DNA from 2 places in the Metabacillus sp. GQ13 genome. Region 2 is predicted to be linked to the other one. Evidence: riboswitches for the same ligand, from Rfam matches in the RefSeq annotation. Region 2 holds a riboswitch; the other holds the start of a gene.
The links. A riboswitch is a leader RNA that binds a small molecule or an ion and turns the genes downstream of it on or off. The one in region 2 is predicted to bind cobalamin.
Positions count from the first base shown of each region.

Region 1: another riboswitch for cobalamin. It lies ahead of AC6CHR_RS17725 (DUF4430 domain-containing protein); the one in region 2 lies ahead of metE (5-methyltetrahydropteroyltriglutamate--homocysteine S-methyltransferase).

Region 1 is NZ_JCAXET010000014.1:106,100-113,652, forward strand. It holds gene AC6CHR_RS17720 (DUF4430 domain-containing protein) at 1-157, opposite strand, end outside; gene AC6CHR_RS17725 (DUF4430 domain-containing protein) at 270-2,342, opposite strand; cobalamin riboswitch at 2,477-2,663, opposite strand; gene AC6CHR_RS17730 (coiled-coil domain-containing protein) at 2,902-4,200, opposite strand; gene AC6CHR_RS17735 (nuclease-related domain-containing protein) at 4,533-5,471, opposite strand; gene rbsK (ribokinase) at 6,320-7,237, opposite strand; gene AC6CHR_RS17745 (GH1 family beta-glucosidase) at 7,411-7,553, opposite strand, start outside.
Region 2 is NZ_JCAXET010000001.1:215,356-222,908, forward strand. It holds gene metE (5-methyltetrahydropteroyltriglutamate--homocysteine S-methyltransferase) at 1-1,899, opposite strand, end outside; cobalamin riboswitch at 2,072-2,261, opposite strand; gene AC6CHR_RS01130 (STM3941 family protein) at 2,581-3,114, shown strand; gene AC6CHR_RS01135 (hypothetical protein) at 3,443-3,814, shown strand; gene AC6CHR_RS01140 (hypothetical protein) at 3,974-4,096, shown strand; gene AC6CHR_RS01145 (DEAD/DEAH box helicase) at 4,301-5,596, opposite strand; gene yicI (alpha-xylosidase) at 5,867-7,553, opposite strand, start outside.

The DNA.
Region 1 (7,553 bases), on a different contig from region 2:
AGCTTTGTTGCTCTCTATCAGCTGATGAAATATCCAATGCGGAATCACTAACTTCTTTCGCAGGTTCAGCTACTGGAACAATTTCATCCTTTTCACATCCTGTTAACATGAAAAAAACGACCAGTAACGCATATAGCATCACTTTCAGCATTCGCATCCTTTAACACTCTCCTAGCTAGATTTTTAAATAGGAAAACGAGGCTGTCAAAGTACTGTACCCACAGACATGTTGTTAGTAGGGTCGGTCCTTTGATTCAGCCTCATTTCACTTAGTTATTCGTTTGACGTCTAGTTGCGTATACGAATATAGATGATCCAATGACAAGCAGCGTCCCTCCAGCTGCTACCATATTAAAGTATGGTGTTGCTGTATCAGGTAGCTGCTTTCCTTGAGCTTTTTCAGTTTCTTTATTATTAACTGGAATAACCTGAAGTGTTTCTGGTGTTTCTATGATTGGTGTTACATTTTTATTACCTGGATTTTGATCAGGAATTGCTGATGGTTCTTCTTCATCTAATGAATTCTCTTCGTTTCCTGGTACTTGTGGTTTTTCTTCATCTATTGGATCCTCTTCGTTTCCTGCTGGTGGTTTTTCTTCATCTATTGGATCCTCTTCGCTTTCTGCAGGTATAAATTGATAGATTGATCCTTCTCCTATCCGATCATATGCAGCTAAAGCTAAAAGAGCTTGCGTACTAGCCATTCCGTTTGAGCCATCACCAATAAGATGAGCAAAGCCACCATCTGATTGCTTAAATGTTAACAGATGCTGAATAAGGTTTACTCCCTCTGAAGTTGAGGAATTTCTTGCGTTTGTTCCCTCGTCTGCTCGCTTCGTAAAACGTTCCCCAGTTGGATTTTCGTCGACTGTAGAAAGTCCGATAATAATTTGTGCAGTTGTCTCACTGGACTCACCACCATTAAAATCACTACTAAAACCACCTGTAGGATCTTGATTACTAGCAATCCATTCTACTGCTTTATCAATTGCCGCTTGCACAGTCGCTTGCTCTTTATATGGAGCTAATGCAGCCAGGGCCATCCCGGTAATATCAGCACTTGGAGTCGAACCAAATAGTGACCAACTACCATCTTCTAATTGCACATCTAATAAGTAATTTACTAGACGTTCTCTTGTCCATTCTGCATCATCTGGCACAAGATAATTCCCGCTATCATAAGCAAGCAACGCGTAGATAACTCCATTGTTACCTTGATTGGTCATTCTCTCATTTGAATATATTTTTTCGATTAGATTATAACCTGCAAAGTCTGTTGCGTCCTCTCCAGCTGCTGTTAGACCAAGGACAGTTCGTTCATAATCTGTGACATTTCTGAAATAACCTTCATTGGTTATAAGATTGTTTTTGATTTTCTCTGTGTATTGTAAAGGGATCTTTCCTCCAGCTGCTTTTAGTGCCACTATTGAAAAATCATCACTATTATTCTTCGCAACATACTGTGTCGCTGTTTGAATAGCTTCCGTTACCTGTTGAATCACTGCTTCAGGAGTTTGACTTGGATCTGGCGTAGTCACTTCCTCATCTACAGAAGGTTTATTATCTGTGTCAGGTGTCGGTTCGTCTTCTTCAGTTGGTTCAGTTGGTGGTATCCATGTTGTTACCTCAAGACCTAGTTGGTCTCCCTCTTTTACGATATAAGCGGATAACCCCTCTGACATATATCCATCATTAATTGACGTGCTCCAATAATCATTTTCTCCTAACGATTTGTCACCAATATTATTAATAAAAGCAAAATAAGTCTGGTCAATCGACGTATCTACTTTAACCTTTGCATTTTCACCAGCTAATTTCAGTGCATCATAAGCACTAGATCCTTCAACGACCTGTACTGTTTTATCAATGATTTGCTTACTATCACCATCTTTTGCTGAAACCTTTACATTTACCTTTTTAGAAGGCCACTCAATTAGTTTAAAGCGGATATTGTCACCGTTTGTTAGCTGAAATTGAGAGACTCCTACTGATGCTTCCTCTCCATTTACAATGAATCCCCAGTATTTATCACCTTCAGGAGTGATGTCTCCTATACTATTAATAAAAGCACCAAATTCCTCATGTACTGAATAGTTAAAATATTCTTTTCCTAGTTGTTCATTTATCTCTTTAATAAGATCCAAAGCTGTTTGGGCCTCTTCTATTTCTAGTGCTTTTAATGGATATATCTTATTTCCGTCTTGATCCTCAACCGATATAGTTACTCCGTTTGCTAAAGCAGCATCAACCTGCTGTGGAAAAAATGTAGCTACTTGAAAAGTAACCAATAATAAAATAGTAAAAAGTGCAATAATTCGTTGTGACATGTTACGAATCTTCAAAATATAAAGCCCCCTCATTTTGTATATAACTTAAATAAAAAAGCACACCCCAATGCAGAGATGTGCTTTCAACAAGTTTATTCATTATAAATGAGAGACCCGTGTCCAAACACCATCCCTATCCGCGTAGAGTTAATGGTAATGTCAAACAGGCAGGTCTCCTGGCTTATGATCAACACTCTATTACAGCCTTCCCATATTAAACAGTGGCATATTGTAATGAGCTCCCAATTACAGTGGCGGGACCGCGTCGGACTAACACCGACTTCCCTTTTAATGATAGACTTGCTCAATCTATCAACCTATTTTTTATTTAATTTAATTAAGTTGATTTAATCATAGGCTACAATGAAAATACTGTCAAGATTTGTAACAAATTGTTGGTAACTATTTTGAAATTCACGTGAAGCTCCAATATTATTAAAGAATAGGCAGTTTTACGTTTCATTCGTTAAATAGGGGGGAATAAACTAGTAAACACCTATCATGAAGTGGCAACATCTTTTTTTAAAAAAATCCAACAAAAAAGAGCTGACTCGTAAGCCAGCTCCAGATACTATTATAATTTCACACGCATAACACGCCCGCTAAATTTATCAGCCCAGTATCCACTAGACATATTAGCTATAGCTACACCTGTTGAACTTTGTGAACCGATGAATTTTCCTCCACCCATATAGATACCAACATGTCCATCGGTTTTATAGGTATTAAAGAAAACCATATCACCAGGTTGCATATCACTAGCTGATACTCTTGTTCCTGTATTTCTCAATGCACTAGTACTTGCTCCTACATTCACTCCAACAGTTGAATATGCCCAAGCAACAAAACCAGAGCAATCAAATCTGCCAGCCGCTATATCAGAAGCATTTCTTCCTCCACCAAAGTCATAAACAGAATTACCAATATACTTATAACCAGCAGAGATAAGATCACTAACTGTACCATTAGGATTTACAGGTGTTGATGCGATCTTAGCGCTATTATTACTACTACTATTATTTTTATCATTACTATTACTATTACTATTACTATTACTATTACTATTACTATTACTAGAGTTTGAGTTGTTAGAGTCGACACTATTTCCACTTGTTAGTTCTACAGAAGTAGATTGTGTGCTTTGTTGTAAGCTAGTTTCTTGTGTTGCAAGATCACTATCTTTTTGTTGTAAACTAGTCTTAGCAGCTAAGTTAGCAGATTCTTCATTCTTAAGCTGTTCTTTCAATTGATCATTTTGTGCTTTTTGTTCTAAGACAATTGTCTGCATACCTTCTAACTCTGTTTTCATATCTGTAAGATCTGCAAGTTTTTGAACCTTAGAAGCCTTCGTTTCATTTAAAACATTTTCATCCGTTTCAAGCTGCTTTAAAAGCTCACTATCTGCTTCTACTATTTTTCCGACTGCAATTGCTCGGTTTAAAAAATCACTGAAACTAGAAGAACCAACTAATACATCAAAGTAGTCAACACTTCCCCCGCTATGTTGGTATGAAATAGCGCGTTGCTTTAAGATATCTGTTCTTTTTTTAATTGTCTCTTCTAAAACTGCGATTTCTTCTTCCATTTTACTAATATCTGTATTAGCAACAGCAATATCTTTCTTAGTTTGCTCCATTTTTTTGTTGTTTTCAGCTACTGCTTCGTCAACACGTTTAACCTGAGCATTTAAATTTGCAAGTTCCTCTTGTACAGCCTTAAGTTCTTTATCTGCGTTAGCCATTTCGGCTTGAACCTGTGAACGTTGTGTTTGAACTTCAGTTAGACTTTCAGCCTTAGCCGAAGGAATAGCAAATGAACTACCTAATCCAATCATGACAGCTAAGTTCATGATTACTAGTTTCTTTTTCGACATTCTCTTCCCCTACTTTCCATTCTTGTACAAATTCTCTCTTGCAATTACATATTCTCTTTCTATCTATGTAACTATGTAACCCCTAACAATTCTTGTTTTATACTACTATTTGCTTATATTAGCCACAATTAGTAGTATATCATCAAAAAGTGACAAATATGTGTTTATAATATTACAATTATATTTCAAATATAACTAGTAACTCCTAATTCCCAAAAAAACCACAATTTCAACTTTATCATAGATTAATTATGATTACCAGTAATGGATGAATTTGTGGATGATTGGATTAGTTATCATGCTGGTCGCACTATTAGAAAAGAAGACACCCATTATTCTATAATGTAAAATCGATCCTTCGTTTTTCCTTCATGACTATAATTTAAACTTCGGAGCAATTTAGTAGCAGTTGTTCTTGAGGTTATGTGGAGAAACGAACGGAGTTTTTGGTTAGTTATCTTTTCACCGAATATAAGTTTATAGTCTTCTAAACTTTGAATATGTGCATACTTTGATTTATGAGTACAAATGGAACATCGCCAAAAACCTTGTCTTCGCACTGAATCAAAATTGCCGCAATTTTGACATTGAACACCTGTAACTATTTCCTTCCTTTCAATTTTGTATAGAGATAATACGTTGGTATCATCTTCTGTATTCAATTCAACGAGAAGTCCTGCTAGTTTTTTTAGCGATTGTTTAGGGATTATTTTTTTATTATATTTCGCTTCCAATCGTTTAATTTCGAGTGGTATATTAGCACTGTGAATAACCTGAGGATAATCTGTTTTGGAGGATTTTATAATCGTAGATGGGTTACTAATTACGATAAGGGTTTCTACTGGGATAGGGAGAAACTTCTGCTCTACTAACCAATGTTTAAGATGGTCTCTCTGTCTTCTCACTTGAATTACAGGACTAGAAAACCCTTCATCCTTACCATCTATCGATCGAATCATTTGATCAAATACATCATCGAAAAATATTGTACCCGCAATGTTTTTCACCTCAAGAATACATATGAAAAACGGAGAAATAATAAGTGAATCAATCTGAAAAAAATAATTCCTATCTGACAATCTTATATTGTTGAAAATATAGTAATCTTCGTTGATATAACTCAAAAAATAATCAATTGACTTTTCACCTTTGTATCCAGCCAACATCTTCGCATGATCATGTTCGAGCATAGGGAAACTTGCATGCGCCTTCCGTAACCTTCGTAAAATCACCTCTACCTTTTGTAGTTTCAAAGACTTTCTTCTTTCCATAATAATCAAGGAGATCCACCTCTTATCTATTAGTAGTATAGTTCATGATACCTATTCGGTAAAAAAGTGAAGGTTCCTTCTACATTCATTGATTTGTTTGAACATTTTTTACTGAGCCGGTTTCTCACTTTTTACGGCGGAATTGAACCACTCCCTTATTTTGAGCCGCCTCTTCTACTTTTTTGAACCACTAACCTCCGGAATTGAACCACTTTTCCCTTTTATTGAACCACTTCTACTCTTTATTGAACCACTCCCTTATTTTGAGCCGTCTCATCCATTTTTTTGAACCACTAACCTCCGGAATTGAACCACTTTTCCCTTTTATTGAACCACTTCCACTTTTTATTGAACCACTCCCTTATTTTGAGCCGCCTCATCCACTTTTTTGAACCACTAACCTCCGGAATTGAACCACTTTTCCCTTTTATTGAACCACTTCCACTTTTTATTGAACCACTCCCCTATTTTGAGGCGTCTCTGTCACTTTTTTGAACCACTAACCTCCGGAATTGAACCACTTTTCCCTTTTATTGAACCACTTCTACTCTTTATTGAACCACTCCCTTATTTTGAGGCGTCTCTGTCACTTTTTTGAACCACAAACCTCCGGAATTGAACCACTTTTCCCTTTTATTGAACCACTTCTACTCTTTATTGAACCACTCCCTTATTTTGAGCCGTCTCATCCATTTTTTTGAACCACAATCCTCCGGAATTGAACCACTTTTCCCTTTTATTGAACCACTTCCACTTTTTATTGAACCTCTCTACAAAAAAACAGAAAGCATATATCGCTTCCTGTCACTCCCACACCACTTCTATTAAGATCCGTACAAAATAGCCTACTACTCTTCCAAAAAGCTCTGTAACTGCTCTCTATCCGGATATGAGGTTTGTGTACCTCGCTTTGTCACACTTATGGCGGCAAAAGCTGTGGCCAATTTGATTGCCTCGCTAATATCTCCGGTTTGAACGTAAAAGTGGGCAAAGCAGCCTATAAAGGCATCGCCAGCTCCTGTTGTATCGAGGGCTGTCACTTCATGTGCTTTAATGTGTTGCAAACTACTGGCTTTGTTTCCCCAAATCACTCCGCGATCACCCATTGTCACGATGATATTTTTTAAACCCTTCTCTAACAAAGTCACCGCTGCCGCCTTTATTTGTTCAACTGTTTCAACGGGCTTATTTGTTAAAATTTCTAATTCAGTTTCGTTTGGGATGAAGAAGTCACATTTACAAACATAATCAAAATCTAACTCCTGAGTTGCTGGGGCTGGATTTAGAATAACTGGGATATGATGTTGATTTCCAAAATGTATGGTATGGTAAATCGTTTCCAATGGGATTTCAAGTTGTAGTAGGATGATCGAACAGTTCTTGAGTTTTTCTGTTGCCTCATCTACGTCATTTGGTAATAGGTATTGATTCGCTCCTTTGATAATCAAAATTCGATTTCTTGACTGTGAATCAACAAAAATTGGGGCTACCCCACTAGATGCTCCAGGAACCTTATTAGTATACTCCGTGTCGACTCCATAGCTTTCTAGATTGCTGATTGTTCGATCAGCAAATATATCATCCCCTACTTTCGTAAGCATCATGACCTTTGAACCTAATTTCGCTGCAGCAACTGCTTGATTTGCACCTTTACCTCCATTGCCAATTTCAAAGCGCGGTGCTTCAAGTGTTTCACCACTCTTAGGCATTCGATCGATATATGTAACAAGATCCACCATGTTGGAACCAATAACAGCGATATCCATATTATCACCCTTCCCTCTTTACTTGCGTATCTATCTCCATATTATATTATTATATAATATTTGCCTTATCTTTCTCGAGTATATAATAGTAGAAACTAGAGTAATCAATTAAGTAAATCAACGTCTATAGTAAGCAAAAGAGACTAACCAATGGTCAGTCTCTTCAACACTTCTTAATACTCGTTTTCAAAAAAACCATTTGAAATCATGTGCTTGTACCAATAGAAACTATCCTTCTTAATTCGTTCTAACGTATTGTAGTTTACATAGACAATACCAAAACGTTTACTGTACCCTTCAGCCCATTCGAAGTTAT
Region 2 (7,553 bases):
AGAAGATGTCGCCAATTTAAAGGCATGAACAGCAGCTTGTAAATAACTTTCTGTTTTTTCTTCCTTTAAAGGCAGTCCTTCTCGTAATGCTGCCTCATCTACTTGAATCATCGTAATCCCATTTGCTTCAAGCGCTTCAACCTCTTTGCGAATTGCTAAAGCTACATGATTTAATACTTCAGTACGACTAATATCATCACGGACAAATGACCAATTAATAATGGTTACAGGGCCGGTTAGCATTCCCTTTACAGGCTTTTTAGTTAAGGTTTGTGCATAGACTGTTTCCTTCACGGTCATGTTTCCAAGACAGTAAACATCACCGAAAATAACTGGTGGTTTCACACATCGGGAGCCATAAGACTGAACCCAACCAAATTTGGTAATTGCAACACCTTCAAGCTTTTCACCAAAAAACTCAACCATATCTGTTCGTTCAAATTCTCCATGAACAAGAACATCTAATCCTAGGTCTTCTTGAATATCAATCCATTTCTTTATTTCTTTCTGAATATACTGCTCATATTGTTCAGACGTTAACTCCCCTTTTCTCCACTTCAACCGCTGTTTTCGAACTTCCTTTGTTTGAGGAAAGCTACCAATCGTTGTAGTAGGAAGTATAGGTAGATTCCATTTAGCTGAGTGTAATTCCTTCCGTTTTTCGACACTTATTCTTGAAGAAGAATAAGATTTAATATTGTGCATTGCTTCATGAACATTTTTTACATTACGATAGAATGAATGTTTAATTGAGTGTATAGCTTGATCATACTTATCAAGTTCATTCATCTTAATTTCCTCATTTAAATACCTCGTTAGCATCACAACTTCGCTTAACTTTTCATCCGCAAATGCTAAAGAACCCTTCACTTGAGATTCTAATTGCTGTTCACTGTTTATGGTCACGGGAACATGTAACAAACTACAAGACGGTTGAACCACTAAATGATTTTCATCAACAAATTCCAATATCTCTTTTACAAGTTTTGACTTATCCGTCAGGTTAGATTTCCAAATATTACGCCCGTCGATGACTCCAGCAAAAAGAACTTTATCACTAGGGAAACCATGTTTTTCTAAATTGATAACACTGACGCCTTCATCGTGTACAAAATCAACACCAATTCCCTGTACAGGTAACTGAATAATTTCTTCATAAAATTCAATGCTCTCAAAATAGGTTTGAAGAATAAGATTTACATCCTTCACACCATCATGAAACGCTGAATAAACGTCCTTAAATTCATTGATGATTTCCTTGTCCACATTTTTAACAAGAATAGGTTCATCTATTTGAATCCATTCTGCCCCAGCTTCCTTAAGTTGATTAAACACTTCGATATAAAGTGGGACAAGAGAGTTTAGTAGCTCAGATCGCTTTTGACCATCAAAGCCTTTTGAAATCGATAATAAGGTAATCGGACCTAATATAACAGGTTTCCCTATAATGTTTAGCTTTTCCTTAGCCTCTAAAAACAAGCGTAATAATCGATTATCTACTAATTTAGGCTGTGCTTCTTTTAACTCAGGAACAATATAATGGTAATTTGTATTAAACCATTTCGTCATTTCAGAAGCTATTTTCCCCTTACTTCCTCTCGCGATCTCGAAATATTGGTTTAAAGAAAACGTCTGAGCTATAGTTTTAAATCGTTCTGGAATTAATCCAAACATTGATGCTGTATCTAAAACATGATCATAATAACTAAAATCTCCAACAGGAATGAGATCGATTCCTTTTTCATGTTGTTTACTTAAATGTGTTAAACGGATTTGTTCCATTTCATTATGAAATTGTTCTTCATTTATTTGCTGTGACCAAAATAATTCTAATACTTTTTTCCATTCGCGATTCTCACCAATTCTTGGGTACCCGATATTTGAACTTTTAATTGTCATTTGAGGAACTCCTTTTCTATGTAACTAAAGTTTTAAACTATTTTTTCCCATTAAAAAAAGCCTCTCTATGGGACAATAAGAGAGACGAACGATAGGCATAGTTAACTAGAGTTGAAATGAATATTAAATGGTTTCAACATATGACCACCACTCCTCCCTATTTCGCGTAGGTAATAAGTGCATACAACAGGCAGGTCTCCTGACTTAGGTTCATCACTTAATATCCCTTCCCATTTCTAGTTGAAACAGTGGATTGTAATCAAGCTCCCCTTAACAGTGGCGCGACCGTGTCGGTTTTTCACCGAACTTCCCTTTTAAGTTAAAAGTGATTTACTTTTAACACCTATTGACTGAACATTATTAAATTTTAAATAATTAAAGCTTGTGACTTACAATAAATCATTTTGAATGTTTTATCAAGAGTTTTCTCCTAATTTTTATCAAACTAGTTATCAGGTATCATTTGTTTACATAATAATATTATTGTATATAAGGTGTTATGTAATTATCCTGAAACGTTATAAGCATTCTTCCTATTTTAGATATATCAGTTAATTTTTGTTAATTATGTGGTATAATTATAGATTAAAGGGTTTTTTCAGGTTTCTATGACAATGAGAATAGCAACAAACATAAAGAAATAGCCTAAAAACAGCTTACATATAACCTGGAGGAGTCCAAATGGAAGAAAATTTTTATATGTCGAAAATAAAAACGTTTAGTGCTTTTTTCATCATGCTTATTTTCACTTCCGCTTTTCTAGTATTTACAATTAATATGCTTCTATCCGACGGTGTTTCTCTAATCGCTATTTTTTTTAGCCTAAGTTTGATCCTATTTGTATGGTGCACATATATGATTGGAAAGCAACTATTCGGGATCGATCCGTTCATTTCTGTTAGTCCTTCTGGAATAACACTAAATGGTCCTCTTAAACTTGGCTTTGTTCGTTGGGATGATATTGAAGGATTCCTACCCTATCAACATAAAACCATTAGATTTCTAGCTATCGTACTTAAAGACGAAGAGCGTTTTATCGAACAATTACCTAAGAATAGTAAAATGATGGCGAAGATTAACCAAAAGACTGGCTTCCCCGCTTTTAGTTTTTCATTAAACTATTTGAAGGAAAAAGAGCAGTTAATTGATATCTTAATGAAATATGAAGTTGCTTTCTTTGTTCCTGATGATGAGGATCAAAGTGATGAACAGTAAAAGTAAGTGAATGAGTACGAGAAAAAACAAACATCTCAACATTCATTAGACCTTGTTATAAAATTCGTCACCAACATGGCTTATTATGTAGTAAAATGTAATTATCTGCGGTTTCCCGAGAAATAATAGCCGCTGTGATTACTTTACTTTCCTATTTCTTCATTTAACAACGGGGGCGACGGGCTCATCTGTTATTGTTTATACTACGATCTCCACTTCAAAAATAATTAACTACTTTTAAATAACTAGACATATGCCGTTACACTCCACTAAAACCTACATAAACTTATATGGTCTCATCACTTTTCAAACTAAGGAGTGTTCCTTTATGAATCCATATCATCATCATTATTATTATGATGTATCACAACAAGATCAAATACATTATCCACAATATTCTTCCTTTCATCAACAAATGCCTTTTGAAACAAATAGACAACCCACTGGGCTTGAGCGAAGGGTTACTGCCGTTGAGAATCAAAATGAGCGACAAACTCGGGAACTTACACGTCTAAATGAAGAATTAAAAAGGCAAAATCGAGAACATAACCGCTTAAATAAAGAAGTCACCAGACTAAACAGTGAATTTATCCGCACAAATCAGCAGCATACACGTAGACTAAATCGCTTAAATCAACGTTTACGAGATGTAGAGAAAAAATTAGATTTACCATTTACGCCTGGCGAAAGTGGATTTTAGGCTCTCTCTTAAGATTCTAGCTGAGTTGACATGATAATTAGTTAGGTTAGGCTATTTACATTCACAGACTATATGTCCGCAAAAATTTCTAGAAATGACTAATAATCCCCTCTTATTTGAGAAAAATAAACGTATTGAAAAAGAGAGGGGGCCTGCAAAATGACAAATAAAAACGATAATCGTGAACGTAAAAATAAATACCCGAAGAATAAGCAAGATACTGAATTTTCAAAGGAAATTAACATTCGAAGTGAACTGACTAAGAAAGATCTACAAAAATAAAGATTGTTTTTGCAAGGGTTGTTTTATATCGAAAAAGGCTAACATTATACACTCCCATTACAAAAGGTGAGAGGATATCATCCTCTCACCTTTTTCATAGTTTTGATTTTTGAAGTATAGAAAACGGTAAACATCCATCTCCAGTGGGTCTACCTAGAAAAAGTTAGCTACCATGTTCGTGCTGAACAGATACATCTCTTTGTTCTATCGAGTTCTTCGTCTACCTTGAGGACCTGATTGATTTTTAGATCTATTATCATCCCTTTTGGGTCTTGATGAAGAATTTGAATGATTTCTTCTGAGATTGTCTCTGGTTGCAGGACGTCTAGACTTTTTAATTTCCTCGGCTCTCTCTTCTTGATAATCTTCTTTATCTGGAACACTTATTCCTTTAATGACTTGTTTTTCTAATGTTTGATTTATTCCCTTTTCAATCATTCGTAAGAAATCTAAATCTTTTGGAGCAACTAAAGTATATGCAACACCGTCACCACCAGCACGACCTGTTCGACCAATCCGATGGACGTAACTTTCTACATCATGTGGAATATCATAGTTAAATACATGGGTAACACCTTCTACATCAAGACCCCTTGCTGCAACATCTGTAGCAACTAAAAACTGTGTTTTCGCTTCACGAAATCGTTTCATTGCCTTTTCACGTTTTGATTGTGTTAAATCACCATGAAGCTCATCCGATTCGTATCCACTAGTAATAAGTGCTTCTTGAAGCTTTTTAGCACGGATTTTCGTCCGACAAAAAATGATTCCAAGAAATGGACGCTGTTCTTCCAATAAATGCAGAAGTGTCGCCTGCTTTCTTCGGTCAGTTGTTTCAACTACAATTTGTTTAATTTCGTCAACTGTAATTTGTTTTGCCTTTACTTGAATATTCTCTGGGTCTATCATGTACTTTTTAGCGAGTGAACGAATTTCATTAGGCATTGTCGCAGAAAAAAGCATTGTTTGCCGTGTAGATAATGTTTCAAAAATGATATCATCTACTTCCGGAAGAAAACCCATATGAAGCATTTGATCTGCTTCATCTAAAACAAGCTTTTGAACAGTAGAAAGGTCAACTGTATTACGGCGTATATGGTCTAGCAACCGTCCAGGAGTTGCCACGACAATATGCTGTGCACCTTTTAATTTTTTTAATTGATGATTAACGTCTTGACCCCCATAAACAGCTAATACTTGAGCTCCCTCTATATTCTCAATCATTTTTTTGATTTCTTTCGTAATTTGTTGGGCTAATTCACGGGTAGGCGTTAAAATAAGAGCTTGGATTTCAGGATTATTCACATCAAGCTTTTCTAGAATCGGTAGCACAAAAGCTAGTGTCTTCCCAGTTCCTGTTTGAGCCTGGGCAATGATATCCTTTCCTTCCAACACGGATGGGATTGTTTTTTCTTGGATAGGTGTTGGAGTCGTAAGTCCTAATGATTTTAATGTATGGTATATTTCTTTTCGTATGCCAAGTTGTAAAAAATCGGGCAAAATGATCACTTCTCTTTTCTATTATTGTATCTTAGTCTAATTAAAATGGATGTAGTAACTATTCAATGTCAGTAGAGGTAATTTTTAGTTTAGACATAAATGCCTATTAACTATAGCATATTGATTAGTATTTAACAGTGGGAATTTAATTATAACCTTTAAATCTCATAGGATAATGATAAAGATGATATTTTTCATAAAATGTTTGGTTTTCGTGATAAATGGACATGAAAAAACCAGTCTCAGATTACTAAGACTGGTTTACCAGGTTTATAAACGGATTTGTATTGCACCTTTTGAACTTTCTGGACTTACAATTATTCCTAATGCATGTGATGTTACTTTTCCACCTTGTACGGATACAATCGTTTCAATCCCTCGTAATTGCACAGTCCAAGGTTTTGTTGCACCTTCTACATTGATCGTAATAATATTCGATTGACGAGTAGCTTTGAAATCGATATTATAATCACCTTGATCAGAAGAAATAGTCGTACTAGCAACCCCACCTTCTTCTAGTTCAAATAATTGATATTGGATCTGATCTGCATAGTCGTAATCTGGTTTATCATCAACATTACCGACAGCTATGACGGAGTTTTCTCGAGCAAATAACGGCACACTTTCATAACCATGATATTCGTTATGCCAAGTACCACCTTCGACCTTTTCACCGCTGATAAAGTTTGTCCAATTACCTTTAGGTAAGTAGTAATTTGCTTTTCCTTGTTCATTAAATATTGGAGAAACTAATAATGAATCTCCCAACATATATTGACGATCCAATTGATCACATGTTGGATCCTCCGTAAATTCTAAAATCATCGGTCTCATCATCGGAATCCCTTTACTTGACGATTCCTTTGCCATATTGAATAAGTAAGGCATTAAGCGAGATTTTAATTTAGTGAAGGATCTTAAAACATCTACTGCTTCTTCATCATAAAGCCACGGCACACGATATGAACGACTTCCATGTAATCGGCTATGACTCGATAATAGGCCAAAAGCAATCCAACGTTTATAAACATCTGCTGTCCCATTGCTTTCAAACCCACCGATGTCATGACTCCAATAGCCAAAACCAGACATACCTAATGAAAGACCACCACGCAAACTTTCAGCCATTGAAGCAAAAGTAGCAGTGCAATCACCACCCCAGTGAACTGGAAATTGTTGTCCTCCAGCCGTTGCTGAACGAGCAAAAAGGACTGCTTCTCCTTTTCCACGCTTTTCTTCCAGCACTTCAAAGACAATCTTGTTGTATAGGAAGGTGTAGTAGTTATGCATTTTCATCGGATCTGAACCATCATGGTAGACCACATCTGTCGGAATTCTTTCACCAAAGTCTGTTTTAAATGAGTCGACACCCATATCCACTAAGCGACGAAGTTTACTAGCATACCATTCACATGCTTCTGGATTTGTAAAATCGACAATGGCCATGCCTGGTTGCCATAGGTCCCATTGCCACACATCTCCGTTTTCCCTTTTAAGGAAGTAACCATTTTCGACACCTTCATCAAATAAATGTGATCTTTGAGCAATATAGGGATTAATCCATACACAAATGTTTAATCCTTTTGATTTCAAACGCTGTAACATTTCCTCTGGTTCTGGGAAAATGCTGTCGTCCCACTCAAAATTACTCCAATGGAATTCTTTCATCCAGAAACAATCAAAATGGAAAACACGTAATGGTAGATCACGTTCTGCCATTCCATCAACAAACTGGTTGACAGTTGCTTCATCATAGTTCGTTGTAAACGAAGTTGAAAGCCACAATCCAAATGTCCAAGATGGAGGCAATGCCGGTTTTCCTGTTAAAGTTGTATAGTTTTCTAGTACTCCTTTCATAGAAGCTCCACCAATAATATAATAATCTAACTTCTGGCCAGGTACGCTAAATTGCACTTTAGATACGTGCTCAGAGCCAACTTCAAAAGAGACAAGCTCT